4 regions of the Rhizobium sp. TBD182 genome follow, and region 1 is predicted to be linked to each of the others. Evidence: predicted binding sites of a transcription regulator. Region 1 holds the regulator's gene; each other region holds the start of a gene.

Region 1 (4,079 bases):
GGAAACGGAATGCAACCGGGCAGAAAAAAGCATCGACCGCCGTGAACTTTTGACCGGCAAGATATGGCCCGCCGAATTTTGTGAGACCCTCGCTCCACAACGCATCGATCCGCTTTACATCGGCCTTAAGCCCGGCATCGCCGCTCCTGGGTTTGACCCGAATGCCCACCGACATGGGATAGAGATTGCGAAGCGAGGAAAAGCCGGCATGCATCTCACTTGCGGCCGAACGCGACCAGGCCCTCGCATGCTTGTCGCTTGCCCAGACACCCTGGTGTCTTTCGGCAAGATATTCGACGATCGAAAGCGTTTCCCAAACCGTCATACCCTCGTCGACCAGGCAGGGCACCTTGCCCGTCGGCGAAAAGGAGGAGAAGGATACGCCTTCGCCGAACGGAATGAGCTTTTCATCAAAGGCGATACCGAGCGTGCGCATCAATACCCACGGCCGCAGCGACCATGAAGAATAGTTCTTGTTGGCTATATAAAGATCGTACATGGCGTATCTCCCGGATATGACGCGTATTTCTACACCTGCCAAGCGTTCACGGAATATCGAAAATTATCCATGGCTCCCATAAACGCCGTTGATGAATGGTGATGTGGGGCCGCTGAGAGCGCGCCTTCGATAAGTCACCCTTTGGTGACGACTAAAACTGACTGCGCAACACGACAGAACAACGTCGCTAAAAAACAGCGGATGGGATCGCTTCGACAATTACAGCGAGCAGCCCATTCGCCACCACGCCTGTAGCGAAACCGAAGCATCTTTATGGAGCAGGAACTCAGTTTAGAAAGGGCAACGCGCATAGGCTGGATGGCGCATATCCTCGTGCACCCGCAAAAGCCCGCCACGTTTGGAAAAAGCCAAACCCAATATAGGCGCCATCTTCACGATGACGCCTATTATAACGTGAATACGTTCGGTTCGATAAGATCAATGGTAGCGGCGGATCAGCCCCACCAGCTTGCCCTGAATTTTAACCCGGTCGGGCCCGAAGATACGGGTCTCATAGGCTGGGTTTGCCGCCTCGAGCGCAATGGAGGCACCCTTGCGGCGGAAGCGCTTCAGCGTGGCTTCCTCGTCATCCACCAGAGCCACAACGATATCCCCGGGATTGGCGGTGTTGCCGTTGCGGATGATGACTGTGTCGCCGTCGAAAATGCCGGCCTCGATCATCGAATCACCCTTGACCTCAAGAGCGTAATGTTCGCCCGTGCCAAGCATGTCTACTGGCACGGCCACATCATGGGTGTTGTTCTGGATGGCGGAAATCGGTACGCCCGCAGCGATGCGGCCCATGACCGGCACGGTGACAGCGCCGCCCAGATCATTGGCCGGCGTCTTGGGGGCAGGGGCCGGTTCCGGCGTTTTGGGCTTGCCAAGGCTGCCTTCGATAACGCTTGGCGAAAAGCCGCGCTGCGGCCTTGCACCCGGCGTATAAGCCTCGGGCAGCTTGATGACTTCCAGCGCCCGAGCTCTATTCGGTAGCCGACGAATGAATCCTCGCTCTTCGAGAGCGGTTATCAGGCGGTGGATGCCGGATTTCGAAGCAAGATCGAGTGCGTCCTTCATTTCATCGAAGGAGGGCGGCACGCCGGACTCTTTCATTCGTTCATGAATGAAGAGAAGCAATTCCTGCTGTTTGCGCGTGAGCATGAGGAAAACACCCTTTAGAATCGTAGTGGAAGTCGCGAAACAAATACAGAACGAACACTATATGTTCCATATGTGTTCTGCAATCCCCTAAAATTTCGTGAAGGTGCCATCTGTTGCTGTGATGATTTGCCTCATAGCACGCAATTGTGCTTTTGTGCGGTCGAAACCGTCCCGGCATGCTCCGGGCGGAAGGCCAGCAGGATACATTTTCATGACGAAACCCTATAGCGTTGACCATCTCGTTTTGCCCGTGGAAGTCATAGGCGTCGCCGTGAAGCGCCTCGTCAGTCTTGGCTTTACGGTTGCGCCGGAGGCTCTGCATCCTTTCGGCACCCAAAATGCCTGCGTATTTTTCGCCGATGGCACCTATCTGGAGCCGCTCGCAATTACTGATCCGGCTAAATATAATGCGTCAATAGAGAGGGGTGATGTTTTCACTGGCAGGGATGTGGCCTTCCGGCAACGGGACGGGCAGGAGGGTTTTTCGGCTCTTGTCGCCAGGACTGAAGACGCCTTGGTTGACCATGAGCGGTTTCGGGCAGCCGGCCTTTCGGCGGGCGATGTTTTCGAGTTTTCGCGGCCTGTTCGGATGCCGGATGGCTCGCAAGGCGAGGCGGCGTTCCGGCTTGCTTTTGCTGCAAGCGGGGCGGCCGCGGATTTCTTTTTGTTCAGTTGTCAACGGGTTCAAGCCCTTCCGGGCGATCGCACCATGCTGGAGCGCCACGCCAATGGTGTCACCGGCCTCAGTGAAATCGTCCTGTTTACCGGCGGCGATATGAAGGTGGCGGGCCTGATCGAGACGGTGTTTGGCTGTGAAGGCAAATGGTCTCCGGGCGGTGATATGGTTTTCGCGACCGGCAATGCCAGCATCAGATTGACCGGAAAACCGGCTTTCAGCGGGCAGGCCCTGAATGCTCAGGATGGCAACGAAGGCGGATTGCGCGGCGCGGGCATTGTCTTTTCGTCACACGATCTTGCCGTGACAGAGGCGGTGCTTGCTGCTAATGGCGTGTCCTGCGCAAAAGCGGACGGCCGTCTGGTGGTGCCCGCAGCACCCGGTCAGGGTGTTGCCTTCGCCTTCGAGGAAAAATGATGAGCGTTACGAACAATCTTAAAGTCACCGCCGGCGATGGCGCCAGCAAGGTTTCCTTCTCGAATACCGAGCGGTTTTCGCTGATTGCCGGCCCCTGCCAGATGGAAAGCCGCGAACATGCCTTCATGATCGCTGGCGTCCTGAAGGAGCTTTGCGACAAGCTGGGAATAGGGCTTGTCTACAAGTCCTCTTTCGACAAGGCGAACCGCACTTCGCTTTCCGGAAAACGCGGCATCGGCCTGGATAACGCGATGCAGGTTTTTGCCGATCTCAAAAAGGAATTCGGTTTTCCTGTTCTGACCGACATCCACACGGAAGAGCAATGCGCCATCGTTTCCGAGGTGGTGGACGTGCTGCAGATTCCGGCGTTCCTCAGCCGCCAGACCGATCTTCTCGTTGCTGCCGCCAAAACCGGCCGCGTCATCAACGTCAAGAAAGGCCAGTTTCTGGCGCCCTGGGACATGAAGAACGTGCTCGCCAAGCTCAATGAGAGCGGCAATCCGAATGTGATGTTGTGCGAGCGCGGCGCGTCCTTCGGTTACAACACGCTGGTTTCCGACATGCGCTCTTTGCCGATCATGGCAGCGCTCGGCGCACCTGTCGTGTTCGATGCCACCCATTCGGTGCAGCAACCGGGCGGGCAGGGCGGCTCCACAGGTGGCCAGCGCGAATTCGTCGAGACGTTGGCGCGTGCGGCCGTTGCGGTTGGCGTGGCCGGCCTCTTCATCGAGACGCATGAGGATCCGGACAATGCGCCGTCAGACGGCCCTAACATGGTCCACTTGAAGGACATGCCGAAACTGCTCGAAAAGCTTCTGGCTTTCGACGCGATTACGAAAGCCTGATCGGCTGACCGTGACGGCGGGCACTTTTGTGCCAATCGATTTTAATGGCGGGCGGGCCGTTTCCGCTGCCCACCGTCATTGTAATTTCTTCGCCATCGTCTAAGACAGGCGACGGAAAATATCTGTTCCATTCCCAAGGGAGAGACCATGACTGCCATTACCGATATCATCGCGCGCGAAATTCTCGACAGCCGCGGCAATCCGACCGTTGAAGTCGACGTTTATCTCGAAGACGGCTCCATGGGCCGTGCCGCCGTTCCCTCCGGCGCCTCCACCGGCGCGCATGAGGCGGTTGAGCTGCGCGATGGCGGCAAGCGTTATCTCGGCAAGGGCGTGGAAAAGGCGGTCGAAGCCGTCAATACGGAAATCTTCGACGCGATTGGCGGTTTCGACGCTGAAAACCAGATCCAGATCGACCAGATGATGATCGCGCTCGACGGCACGCCGAACAAGTCGCGCATCGGCGCCAACGCCATCCTCG
Region 2 (4,079 bases), 610 kb from region 1:
ACTAGCCGTCAGCGACTGGCAGAAAAGCCGCGCTTTTTATTGCGACCTGATCGGTTTTCATGTGGTTTATGAGCGCGCCGAAGAGGGCTTTGCCTATCTGGCGCTGGGTGATGCGCAGCTGATGATCGACCAGATCGGTGCGACCCGGACCTTCGTGGCGGAAAATGCAGCGCTTGAATTTCCGCTGGGCCGCGGCATGAATCTGCAACTTGCCGTTCCTTCCCTGCTGCCAATCCTCGCGCGACTTGAGCGGGCCGCAATCGATCTTGTCCTGCCGTCAGAGGAAAAATGGTACAGGCGCGGCACAGTCGAGGTGGGCAACCGGCAATTCATCGTCGCCGATCCGGACGGTTACCTGCTCCGCCCGTTCGAAAGCCTCGGCGAACGCCCCTTCCGGTTCGGTTGAGCCGCCATGCTGCCTTTTCTCCCGCATGCTGTCGTTTTCGACATGGACGGATTGCTGATCGAAAGCGAGACGCTTTATCGCGATTCCTTTCTGGCCGCGTCAGATGAGGGCGGCCACGGAATGCGGGTAGAGACCTATCAGAAGGTCTGCGGCAGCCCGTGGGATGTCATTACCGGCACCATTTTCGCCGATTATGGCGCGGATTTTCCGATCGACAGCTTCCGTGACGCCTGGCTCCGGCATCTTGCCGTGATGATGGCGGAAGGCGTGGCGCTGAAACCCGGCGTCGTCGAAATCCTCGATCTTCTCGACAGGCTTGATATACGCCGCGCCATCGCCACTTCCTCGCGGCACGATTCCGTCACGCGTCATCTCGGCCCCTATGACCTGCTCAAACGTTTCGATACCATCGTCGCCCGCGGCGACTATTCGGAGCCGAAGCCGTCGCCCATGCCATATCTTACTGCCGCAAAACGTCTCGGCATCGATCCGGGCCGTTGCCTGGCGCTGGAGGATTCCTGGCACGGCGTGCGCTCCGCCTCATCGGCGGGCATGATGACGATCATGGTGCCGGATGTCGCGCCGCCGACCGAGGAAATGCGGGAAAAATGCATTGCCGTTTCAACCGACCTTCATGCGGTTGCCGGTCTCCTGCAACAGGCGCCGTTATCAGAGGCATGAAGGCGCGTCACATGCCTTTAGCCATTGGTCTTTATGGTGCCTCACATATAGGCTGGCAGGCCGATCCTGCTCGAATTCAATTGTCGGCACATGCATAGACGGAGCGGCGATGATATCGCTCGCTCTTTCCGCATTTCTGATTACCCTGCGGCAGGTCATGACACCGGTGGCCGCCATTCTCGCAGCTCTGCTCTCTATCGTTTCGCTCTCATAATCGCGGCAGCGACAGAGCCGCAGCGCTAGGGTCGCGTCCCTCCCCGCAAACTGTCATACAGATGGTGTAAAACGCCACTTGCGCTCTATCGATGCTTCGATGTCGAGACCGTTATAATGGGCGAGCAGCAACACGTGACCCAAGAGATCGGCGGTTTCGTCGGCAAGACCGAGTTTCATCTCCTCTTCGCTTCTGCCCTTGCAGCGCCCACGCCCCGTCAGCCGGTTCCAGGCCTGCGTGACCTCACCAACCTCCTCCTGAAGCTTCAGCATATACCAGTCGGGATCGCGGACGATCCCATTTTCCTCGGCGTATTTCTGTGAGGCAGCTTTAAACTGGCGCATCAAGACAGCAAGCATTTGTTCATCCTTTGTTCGTGAGATACAACTCTGATCACGATTCTCCGGCGGCGTCGATTCGAAAGCGTATCGTGCGATAATCAGCTGAAATTTCCGCGACAGGTGCCTGCATGCGGGATAAAGAGGTATTCGAAACCCATGCAGTCACCCATGCCTCTCCTCGATTTTTTTTCGGCTCTCATCACCGCGCATAGTCCGACGCTGCTCGCCATGTTTGCGGGCGCCGCCTTTCTCGCCGGACTTGCCCGCGGCTTTTCCGGCTTTGGTGCGGCCCTCATCTTCATTCCGCTGGCAAGCGCCATTGTCGGCCCGCGCATCGCCTCGGTGGTTCTTCTTGTGGTGGACGGCGTTTTGACGCTCGGCATGATACCGCCGGCCTGGCGCATGGCCGACCGGCGTGAAGTCTTCACCATGGCAGCCGGTGCGCTTGTCGGTGTCCCGCTTGGAACGCTGCTGCTTTCCGGCGGGGATCCGCTCACCCTGCGCTGGATCATTTCCATCGTGGTTGTCGTGCTGCTGTTATTTCTCGTTTCCGGCTGGCGTTACAGCGGCCGGCCGAAAACGCCGCTCACCCTGTTCACCGGGCTTGTTGCCGGGCTGTTTTCGGGTGCGGCGCAACTGGGCGGTCCACCCATCGTCGCCTATTGGCTTGGCGGGGCCCTCAAGGGCGCTTTCGTGCGCGCGAATGTCATTCTCTATTTCGCGATTTCGACCGTGATCTCCGCCACCAGCTATTTTTTTGGTGGCCTGTTCACTGCCGACGTCTTTGTTTTTTTCCTGCTGGCCCTGCCGTTTTACGGGGCGGGTCTTTATGCCGGTGCACGGCTGCACGGGCTTGCCGACGAGGCGGCGTTCAGGCGCATCTGCTACGGCCTGATCGCCATTTCCGCCGTCATCGGCCTGCCGCTATTTGAGTCGCTGCTGAAATAGGCAGGCAAGGACGGCCTGCCCCCTGCAGCTTTCAAGGATACATGCGGACCTTGGACCACGGTTCATCCGGCGTCTCGCGGCGGAATTCGACACGGTCGTGCAGGCGGAACTTGCGGTCGTGCCAGAACTCGATGCTGACCGGGCGAATGCGGAAACCGGACCAGTAGGAGGGGCGCGGAATATCGCCGATCGCATATTTCGCGGTGTATTCGGCAACCGCCTTTTCCAGCGCAAACCGGCCTTCCAGCGGCCGCGACTGCTTCGACGCCCAGGCGCCGATGCGGCTTCCGCGCGGACGCGAGGCGTAATAGCTATCCGCTTCCGCGTCGGTAACGATCTCCACCTCGCCGCGCAGACGCACCTGCCGGCGCAGGCTTTTCCAGTGGAAACACATGGCCGCTTTTTTCTGGCCCAGGATCTCGCGCCCCTTCTGGCTTTCGAAATTCGTATAGAAAACGAAGCCACGATCGTCGACGTCCTTCAGCAGCACCATGCGCACATTCGGCAGGCCGTTTTCATCGACGGTTGCGAGTGCTACCGCGTTCGGATCGTTGATTTCGGAGGCCGTCGCGTCCTTCAGCCATTCGGCAAAAAGCGTGAACGGTTCATTTTCTTCAGTGAAGTCACTGGATGTTAACCCCGTTTCCGACATATTGACTAAAATGCTCCCGAGCTGATTTGGACCCCAGAGATGATCTCTGGCGAAAGATGGTGACCGTCATAGCAAAGTCGAACAGTCGAACAAAGGGCCTCCTTTCATCGGTAGCGGAAGTTTCCGCCATCGTGTCAATGCTTGTGGTGCTGAGCGGATGCGTCAGCCTTGACCTGTTCGGCGGCGACAAGGTCGATCGCTCGCTTTCCACCGCCTCTGTTCCCAACCAGCCCAATAATAACCCGCAGACCGACGACGCGACCATCCGCAATGCGGTCACATCGGCGGATCTCACCAAACTCGCGGAACAGCCCCTGCCCTGGGCCAATGCCGCAACCGGCAGCGCCGGTGTCGTCACCACCATTCACGAAGACAAGTCCAGCGGTTTCGTCTGCCGCGATTTCAAGACGACGCGCCACTCTTTCGAAGGTGTGGCGAGTTATGCCGGACAGGCCTGCCTGTCGGAAACCGGCGAATGGTTACTCACCCGCTTCGAACAGAAATAAACTGTTTACCCTGGCGCGCGGAATTAATCCGGCCGCATGGCAGCGCGCATTCCCCGTAAACAACTGCTTAGCAACTTATTGCCACAGTCGACGTTGTTTGAACCGAGGGCATGCATGCGAATGATCGCAGGCATCCCTTTTCGGAGGGGTTTGTTTCAGGATTGCGCCATGAGCGGCTGCACGTGCCTGAGCCAACGTAACTGGTGTTTCGCATGCGCGATCCGTATTCTATCCTCGGCTTAAAACGTGACGCCCGTCACGAAGACATCAAGGCTGCCTGGCGCACGAAGGCAAAAACCGTCCATCCGGACGCCAATCGCGATGACCCTGA
Region 3 (4,079 bases), 1.1 Mb from region 1:
GAGCGGTGATCACCAGATCCTGATCCTTCTGCAATTGCAGGCCGACCTTGACGGCGACTTCAGCCAGTTTCTCGAGTTTGACGGGATCGATGGGGGAAACAGTCATGATCTGCCTTCGTATATTTCAATCGGAGGCGCCGACCATAGCCCATTCGCTTCGAAAGCCAAATGCTTTCAAAGCTGTGTCCAGCCGTCAATCGGCCACCAAAGGTGCTACAACGGCTTTCAGTGCCGCCTGCGCGTCGCCGGGGGAAAGCCTTACCTGCAAACCGCGCTGGCCACCATTCATGTAGACATAGGAATGGGTCATGGCCCCAGCCTCTATGGCGGTCGGAACCTGTTTCTTCTGTCCAAAAGGGCTGATGCCGCCCACATGATAACCGGTTGCCCGCTCCGCATCGGCGGGCTTCATCATGCTGGCAGATTTCCCCCCGAAGGCGGCGGCAAGCTTCTTCATGCTCACTTCCCGGTCGGACGGGACGACGACGCAGACCGGCTTGCCATCCAGCTCAGCCATCAGTGTTTTCAGAACCAGATGTGGCGGTTCGCCGATAGCTTCGGCCGCCTGCAGACCGATCCGGTCGGCATTCGGGTCGTAGTCATAGGTAACTGTGGTGAAGTTCACACCGGCCTTGGTCAGCATCTGGGTAGCGCGGGTTGTCTTGGACATGGTGGCCTGCGCTCACGCAAAGAGGGACTGATAGGTTTCCGGCTTGAAACCGACGGTTATCGCCTCCTTGGCCTCCAGCACCGGTCGCTTGATCATGGAGGGCTGCTCCAGCATCAGGCCAATGGCCTTTTCGCGGGTAAGATCGGCTTTCTGGCTATCGTCCAGTTTTTTGAAGGTGGTGCCGGCCCGGTTCAGAACCGTTTCCCAGCCCGCGGCATCGCACCATGTTTCGAGATGGGCCTGGTCGATGCCGGCCGTCTTGTAGTCATGGAAAGAATAGTCGACACCGTTGGCCTCCAGCCAGCTTCTGGCCTTTTTCATCGTGTCGCAGTTCTTGATGCCGTAAATGGTGACCGTCATGTTGCCTGCCTCTTTGTCTTGAACTTCCGGCATAACAAATAATGCGCCGTATTCAACCCGCAGCCTGAAGCACGGCATTCGAGCCATGCAAAAATGCAGTGTCTGACATCCAAACGAGCGCGAGCAAAGCTGCATGGCTTCCCTGCTACATCATGAGTTGTAGCAGAGGCCAAGAATGCCCATTATCTGGGCATCAAAGATGGAGAGAAAAATGCGTCAGGTTGCAAAGACATCGCGTAACTTCTTTGGCGAAACTTTCGCCGTTCTCGGTGCCGCACTTTCGGTTTCGGCCGCTGTTCGCGCGCATCGCAAGCCGGCCCGCGCCGACCTCGAAGCGCTTGGCATCGACGGCAAGGCTTTCGACAAGGTTCAGCTCTAAGCTGATTATCGTTTGCAGCGAGGCGACATCGCCTCGCTCGTGCGTATATGTTGGCGGGCCTTAGCGTTCCGCCTGCTTTCGGTTCGGCCATTTTCTCGGACCGATCAGTTTATCCGGTAAATGCAGCTGGCTTTCGAGCGGCTCATAACGATCTGCTTTTGCGGAAAGTGCGAAGCGTCCAAGAGACTCATGTCGCGTTTCGCCATTATGGCTGAAAACAAGCTCGAAATTACCCGCAAGCCAGCTATAGGGTTTTCCGGCCGGCATCGGCTCTATCTTCCCGCAGCCATAAATCATCGTGATATGCGGCGTGAAAGATGGTGCCGCGATATAGGGAAGGTTTGCCTGTCGAAGCGCGCGTTGCAGCAGCTTCACCAGAGCGTTGATCTCCGGCAGATCACCACCGTTTCGCAGCACCAGACTATTGCGATTGCCGAAAAGCGCGCTTGCGTCCAGGGTGACCGGAACAGGCCGCGCGTTTACCGCACCCATTGCCGCCTTCAGCCTGCTTGTCAGTCCGTGAGGGATTGTCTCGAAACACCCCAAACACAGCAGGGTTATGTGCAGAAGCTCGGCGGGATATGCCTCGCGGGTTGTCCGACCCATGGCATGATGCGACGCATCGATAAAAATTCTTTCCGCCAATTGCCGTGGTGGCTTCAGCAGTAGCAGGAGCTTGTTTCGAAAGCGCGGATTGATGCGCCGTATTTTCTGCGGCTCCAGCCCATCAAAACAAAGCTGCCTTAAGGCTCTTTCGTCCGCCAACTCGCACTCCATGACGATGCTCCACAGCCTTATACCAAGGCCGGAAACCTATCATTGCGCGGTGATAAAATAAAGAACAAAAGAGGAACAAAAGGCGGAATTGCTCCGCCTTCGTTTTATTCCCACTCGATCGTGCCGGGCGGCTTGCTCGTCACGTCATAGACGACACGGTTGATGCCGCGGACTTCGTTGATGATGCGGGTCGCGGCGCGGCCGAGGAAATTCATGTCGTAGGGGTAGAAATCCGCCGTCATGCCATCCACGGAGGTCACAGCGCGGAGCGCACAGACGAAGTCATAGGTGCGGTAGTCACCCATGACGCCCACGGTCTGCACCGGCAGGAGCACTGCGAAGGCCTGCCAGATGGTGTCGTAAAGACCCGCCTTGCGGATTTCGTCGAGATAGATCGCATCTGCCTTGCGCAGAATATCGAGCTTCTCGCGGGTGACCGCACCGGGGCAACGGATCGCCAGACCCGGGCCGGGGAAGGGATGGCGCCCGATGAAGCTTTCCGGCAGGCCAAGTTCACGGCCAAGCGCACGCACCTCGTCCTTGAAGAGCTCGCGCAGCGGCTCCACCAGCTGCATGTTCATGCGCTCGGGAAGGCCACCGACATTGTGGTGGCTCTTGATGGTGACGGAAGGACCGCCGGAGAAGGAAACGCTCTCGATGACGTCAGGGTAAAGCGTGCCCTGCGCGAGGAAATTCGGAGCACCCTTGCCGTCTGCTGCGATCTTGGCAGCTTCCGCCTCGAAGACCTCGATGAACAAACGGCCGATAGTCTTGCGCTTCACTTCCGGGTCGGAGACGCCAGAAAGCTGGCCCAGGAACATGTCTGCGGCATCCACATGTACCAGCGGAATATTGTAATGGTCGCGGAACATGCCGACGACCTGCTCGCTTTCGCCAAGCCGCATCAGACCGTGGTCGACGTAAACGCAGGTCAGCTGGTCACCGATCGCCTCATGGATGAGGATCGCCGCAACCGAGGAATCGACGCCGCCGGAGAGTGCGCAGAGCACGCGCCCGGTGCCCACCTGATCGCGGATCTTGCGGATCATCTCGGCGCGATAGGCTGCCATCGTCCAATCGGATTTGAGACCGACGATCTTGTGCACGAAGTTGGAGAGCAGCTTGCCGCCATCAGGCGTATGCACCACTTCCGGGTGGAACATGGTGGTGTAATAGTGGCGTGTCTCGTCGGCAGCTATGGCGAAGGGTGCGTTCTCGGAGGTTGCGATAACCTCGAAACCTTCCGGCAGTTTCGTCACGCGGTCGCCGTGGCTCATCCAGACGGGATAGCTCTTGCCCTGTTCCCAGAAACCGTCGAACAGAGGGCTTGCCTTTTTGATGTCGATATCGGCGCGCCCGAATTCCGCCGCGTGACCGCCCTCGACAACGCCGCCAAGCTGGGTGCAGAGCGTCTGCTGGCCGTAGCAGATGCCGAGGATCGGAACCTTGCTGTCGAACACCGCCTGCGGCGCACGCGGGCTGCCTTCCGCCGTGACAGATGCGGGGCCGCCGGAGAAGATCACGCCCTTGGGCTGGAGCTTCTCAAACGCCTCTGCGGCATTCTGAAACGGGTGGATTTCGCAATAGACCCCGGCTTCGCGGATGCGGCGCGCAATCAGCTGCGTCACCTGGCTGCCGAAATCGATGATGAGAATGCTGTCGGGATGGGCTATCTGGGTCATGGCGAGCCTTTAAAGAAAATGGCGGCTTTAGGCAACCCGGAAGCGGGCGTCTAACAGCGGAAATTTACTAAAATCGCGAGGTTCAAAGGGTGATCGCACCGTCTTCGATAGCGCGGCAAAGCCTGTCGACGGCGTCTGCGAGCTTTTCATCGATGATATGCAGGTATTCCGTCCAGTCGTCCACATGGTTCACATCTTCCCTGCCATCGGA
Region 4 (4,079 bases), 100 kb from region 1:
GTGCTGCGCCTCTTTCGAAAGGTCCGTCCATTTGCTCGACAGCTTGAAACCGAAGGCCTTGCCCAGCGCCTCCAGCGTCTGGTTGTAATAGGGGGAAGACGACTTGGCCCAGGGGGCGATCGCGCCATCCCGCAGGGTGCGTGCAGGTTCTGGCACGATCAGGTTTTCGTCCACCTTCTGCTGCGAGCCGAGACCGTCACAGGTGGGGCAGGCGCCGAAGGGATTGTTGAAGGAGAAAAGCCGGGGCTCGATTTCCGGGATGGTGAAGCCGGAGACCGGGCAGGCGAATTTTTCCGAAAACAGCATACGCTCGTGGGTCTCATTGAGCGATTTGTTTGCGGAGCCGCCAGCCGAGGTTTCTTCCGGCGGCAGGGGCTTGTCGGCAAATTCGGCCACTGCCAACCCGTCGGCGAGCTTGAGGCAGGTCTCGAGACTGTCGGCAAGGCGTGCTGCCATGTCCGGGCGCACGACGGCGCGGTCCACCACCACATCGATATCGTGTTTGTACTTCTTGTCGAGGACGGGAACGTCAGCGATCTCGTAGAACTGGCCATCCACCTTGACGCGCTGGAAGCCCTTCTTCATCAGTTCGGCGAGTTCCTTTTTATATTCGCCTTTGCGGCCGCGCACGATCGGCGCGAGAATATAAAGGCGCGTGCCTTCCTCGAAGGCAAGGATACGGTCGACCATCTGGCTGACCGTCTGGCTCTCGATCGGCAGGCCCGTCGCCGGCGAGTAGGGCACACCGACACGCGCAAACAGCAGGCGCATATAGTCGTAGATTTCCGTGACCGTGCCGACCGTAGAGCGCGGGTTCTTCGAGGTGGTTTTCTGCTCGATGGAAATCGCCGGAGAAAGCCCCTCGATGCGGTCTACATCCGGCTTCTGCATCATTTCGAGGAACTGGCGCGCATAGGCCGAGAGGCTCTCGACATAACGGCGCTGGCCCTCGGCATAGATTGTGTCGAAGGCGAGCGACGACTTGCCCGAGCCGGAGAGCCCGGTCATGACGATCAGCTTGTTGCGCGGTAGATCCAGATCGATACCCTTGAGGTTATGCTCACGGGCACCACGGATGGAAATCGTCTTCAGTTCACTCATGATAAAGCTCGGACAAAATTAACAGGCCTGATGGCGGAGCGTCCTTATGTAGTGACGCAACCGGACGTGTCGAGGTTTATTCCCTATCGATCGATGGCTTTTCGGCTCACTTGACTCGAATTTCGTGATTTAATAGAACAAAAAAGGAACAAATTGCAAGTGCGAATATACTCTCTGAAAAAGTCAGGATTATTCGCTGTGGATTGTTCCCCGTTGCGGTGCCCTTTGCGGGCGGCGATGGTTATTGTGTGCGGGATTTTTTGAAATGCAATTGCCGGTCACGATGGCTGGCGGACAGGATGACGAGATGGCTGGTAGCGTAAACAAGGTAATTCTGATTGGGAACGTTGGCGCCGATCCCGAAATTCGCCGGACGCAGGACGGCCGTCCGATCGCCAATCTGCGTATCGCCACCTCGGAGACCTGGCGGGACCGCAACAGCGGCGAGCGCAAGGAAAAGACTGAATGGCACACGGTCGTCGTTTTCAACGAAGGCCTGTGCAAGGTTGTCGAACAATATGTGAAAAAGGGCGCCAAGCTCTATATTGAAGGCCAGCTGCAGACGCGCAAGTGGCAGGACCAGACCGGTAACGACCGTTACTCCACCGAAGTGGTACTGCAGGGCTTCAACTCCACGCTGACGATGCTCGACGGTCGCGGCGAAGGTGGCGGCGGCAGCCGCAGCGGTGGCGACATCGGCGGTGGAGATTATGGCAGCGGCGGCGGTAACTACGGTGGCGGTTACGACCAGCAGCCGGCGGCCCGCGGCGGTGCCTCTCGTGGCGGCAGCCAGCCTTCCGGCGGCTTCTCCAGTGACATGGACGACGATATCCCGTTCTGATCGGGACCCTGATTGACGGGGCGGGGGCCGGTCGAAAACGGTTGCCCGCTTCAAGGTCGCGACGACCTACGCCGCGGCTTTGTCCGCCAGCATCGCAACCATGACATCGGACTGCGAAAGAATACCCACCATCTTGCCGTTGGCGTCGATCACCGGCAGGTAATGCAGGCCTTCCTCCGCAAAGCGGATGATTGCTTCCTCGATCGCCGTTTCCGGCTGCACGGTTCTAACAGGCGATGTCATGATATCCTTGACGGTATCGTTAGGTGCGCTTTCGCCTGAGAGGATAAGGCGCAGGCGCTGCAGGAAACCGATGGAAGGCCGGCCGTTTCTCCAGCTAGCCTTTTCAAGAAAATCCGTCTGAGTGACGATGCCGACGATTTCGGCCCTGTCGTTGGTCACGGGCAGAGCCTTGAAATGGCGTTTGCGCATCAGTGAATGGGCGTGGCGCAGGCTATCATCCGGGGCGACGCCGACCACATCGCGCGACATGACGCTGGCGCAATCGAGGTGGAGGGCGCGGCGGCGCCAGGAGCGCAATTCCGTCTTGCGCAAAATCATCTCCAGCACATCGCGATCAATATCGAGAACCTCGTCATATTCCTTCAGCACCTCGTCCAGATCGGCTGAGGAAAAGCCGATTTTCTGTATCGGCGTCGGGTCTGCCGTGCCGTGGCTGGCCTTTCCCAACCTCAGGCCGTGCGGATAGGCGCGGCCGGTGGCATTGTTATAAACGAGCGCGAGGATGAGAAGGATGAGCGAGTTTCCGGCGACCGGCCAGAGAATAAAGCCATAGCCGAGACTATGCACGGCGGGACCGCCGAGAACGGCCGTCAGCGCCACCGCGCCGCTTGGCGGGTGCAGGCAGCGCAGCGCCATCATGGCAGCAATGGCAAGGCTTATGGCAAGCGCGCTGGCAAGGAAAATATCCGGAACGAGTAAAGCCACCGTCACACCCACGAAAGCCGACACGATGTTGCCGCAGAGGATCGACCAGGGCTGCGCAAGGGGGCTGGATGGCACGGCGAATAAAAGCACCGCCGAGGCGCCCATCGGCGCGATCATGGCGGGCAGGGCAGGGTCTAAGCGGAAAGCAAGGCTGCCCAGAAGTCCGGTCAGCGAAATGCCGACGAAGGCGCCCGCCGCAGCGCGCAGCCTTTCCCGGTTACTGACGGGAGCGGCATCCGGGATGAGGCGGCGCAGCGTGGATCGCATGGAGAGAGCTTTCTGGTGCGGAAAAAAGATGCGCGTCTTTTAACCGAGGCAGGAGCCGGATTCAAAGGGCGGATTTTTCGCAAATCCGGCCGGTTGCGGCATTTTGTTGCGAACCGATGGTCGTCAGAATGCGAAGGCCGATTTTATGCCGTCCACTACGAACTGCACGGAAAGCGCGGCAAGAAGGACGCCGAGCAGCCTTGTCAGGATCGCGCGGCCGGTATTGCCGAGAAAACGGTCCATGCGTTCCGAGACGATCAGGGTGGCGTAGACGAGGGCCATGGCGAAGGCGAGGATGAGAATAAGCACGACCATTTCGAGCGTCGTTTTCATCGTTCCCGCTAGGAGCACGGTCGCGGAAATGGCGCCAGGCCCGGCGATCAACGGCAAGGCGAGCGGAAAGACCGCCAGATTGTGCAGATGGTCCTTGGTTATGGCAATCTCCGAGGTCTTTTCCTTGCGCTCCTGGCGTTTCTCGAAAATCATCTCGAAGGAAATCCAGAACAGCAGCAGGCCACCGGCGATGCGGAAGGCACCCAGCGAAATGCCGAGAAGGTTGAGGATGGTGAGACCGAACAGGGCGAAGATGGCGAGAATGCCGAAGGCGATGATTGAGCCGCGCAGAGCCACCTGGGCGCGCTGGTCGCGCGTCATTCCAACCGTGAGTGCGAGAAATACGGGCGCGAGACCGGGCGGATCGAGCGTGACCAGAAGTGTTGTAAGCGCGTTGATGAGCGTTTCGCTGCTGGCCATTCTTTCCCCGCCTGTTCTGTTTTTAGGCCGGAGCCTACGCAAGTCGTACTCGCTTTGAAAGGGAGCGGCGTCGCTTTTGCCAACCTAAATGGCGAAAAGCGGGGTATGTCTTGCAAATGACGCAAAAGACTGTTCAAAACTCGCCGGGAAATTGGCTTAACGTGGCTGT

The links. The regulator LexA, encoded in region 1, represses DNA repair genes until DNA is damaged. The targets are predictions, from matches to a motif close to TGTTCNNNNTGTGTTCNG.
Region 2: T18_RS05635 (MazG nucleotide pyrophosphohydrolase domain-containing protein) is a predicted target of LexA. The motif match lies at 1,662-1,679, and genes of this name have one in related genera.
Region 3: T18_RS07795 (2'-5' RNA ligase family protein) is a predicted target of LexA. The motif match lies at 2,247-2,264, and genes of this name have one in related genera.
Region 4: uvrA (excinuclease ABC subunit UvrA) is a predicted target of LexA. The motif match lies at 1,235-1,252, and genes of this name have one in related genera.

Annotation. Positions count from the first base shown of each region.
Region 1 is NZ_BDLN01000001.1:497,521-501,599, reverse strand. It holds gene T18_RS02585 (glutathione S-transferase family protein) at 1-499, opposite strand, end outside; gene lexA (transcriptional repressor LexA) at 938-1,660, opposite strand; gene T18_RS02575 (VOC family protein) at 1,872-2,753, shown strand; gene kdsA (3-deoxy-8-phosphooctulonate synthase) at 2,753-3,598, shown strand; gene eno (phosphopyruvate hydratase) at 3,746-4,079, shown strand, end outside.
Region 2 is NZ_BDLN01000001.1:1,109,505-1,113,583, forward strand. It holds gene T18_RS05625 (bleomycin resistance protein) at 1-406, shown strand, start outside; gene T18_RS05630 (HAD family hydrolase) at 413-1,087, shown strand; gene T18_RS05635 (MazG nucleotide pyrophosphohydrolase domain-containing protein) at 1,355-1,660, opposite strand; gene T18_RS05640 (sulfite exporter TauE/SafE family protein) at 1,811-2,590, shown strand; gene pdxH (pyridoxamine 5'-phosphate oxidase) at 2,622-3,242, opposite strand; gene T18_RS05650 (RT0821/Lpp0805 family surface protein) at 3,299-3,748, shown strand; gene T18_RS05655 (DnaJ C-terminal domain-containing protein) at 3,961-4,079, shown strand, end outside.
Region 3 is NZ_BDLN01000001.1:1,556,258-1,560,336, reverse strand. It holds gene T18_RS07810 (aminopeptidase) at 1-106, opposite strand, end outside; gene ybaK (Cys-tRNA(Pro) deacylase) at 194-670, opposite strand; gene T18_RS07800 (ArsC family reductase) at 683-1,030, opposite strand; gene T18_RS27130 (hypothetical protein) at 1,242-1,409, shown strand; gene T18_RS07795 (2'-5' RNA ligase family protein) at 1,470-2,186, opposite strand; gene guaA (glutamine-hydrolyzing GMP synthase) at 2,291-3,868, opposite strand; gene T18_RS07785 (5'-methylthioadenosine/S-adenosylhomocysteine nucleosidase) at 3,951-4,079, opposite strand, start outside.
Region 4 is NZ_BDLN01000001.1:393,232-397,310, forward strand. It holds gene uvrA (excinuclease ABC subunit UvrA) at 1-1,101, opposite strand, end outside; gene T18_RS02045 (single-stranded DNA-binding protein) at 1,367-1,942, shown strand; gene T18_RS02050 (HPP family protein) at 2,009-3,157, opposite strand; gene T18_RS02055 (MarC family protein) at 3,281-3,910, opposite strand.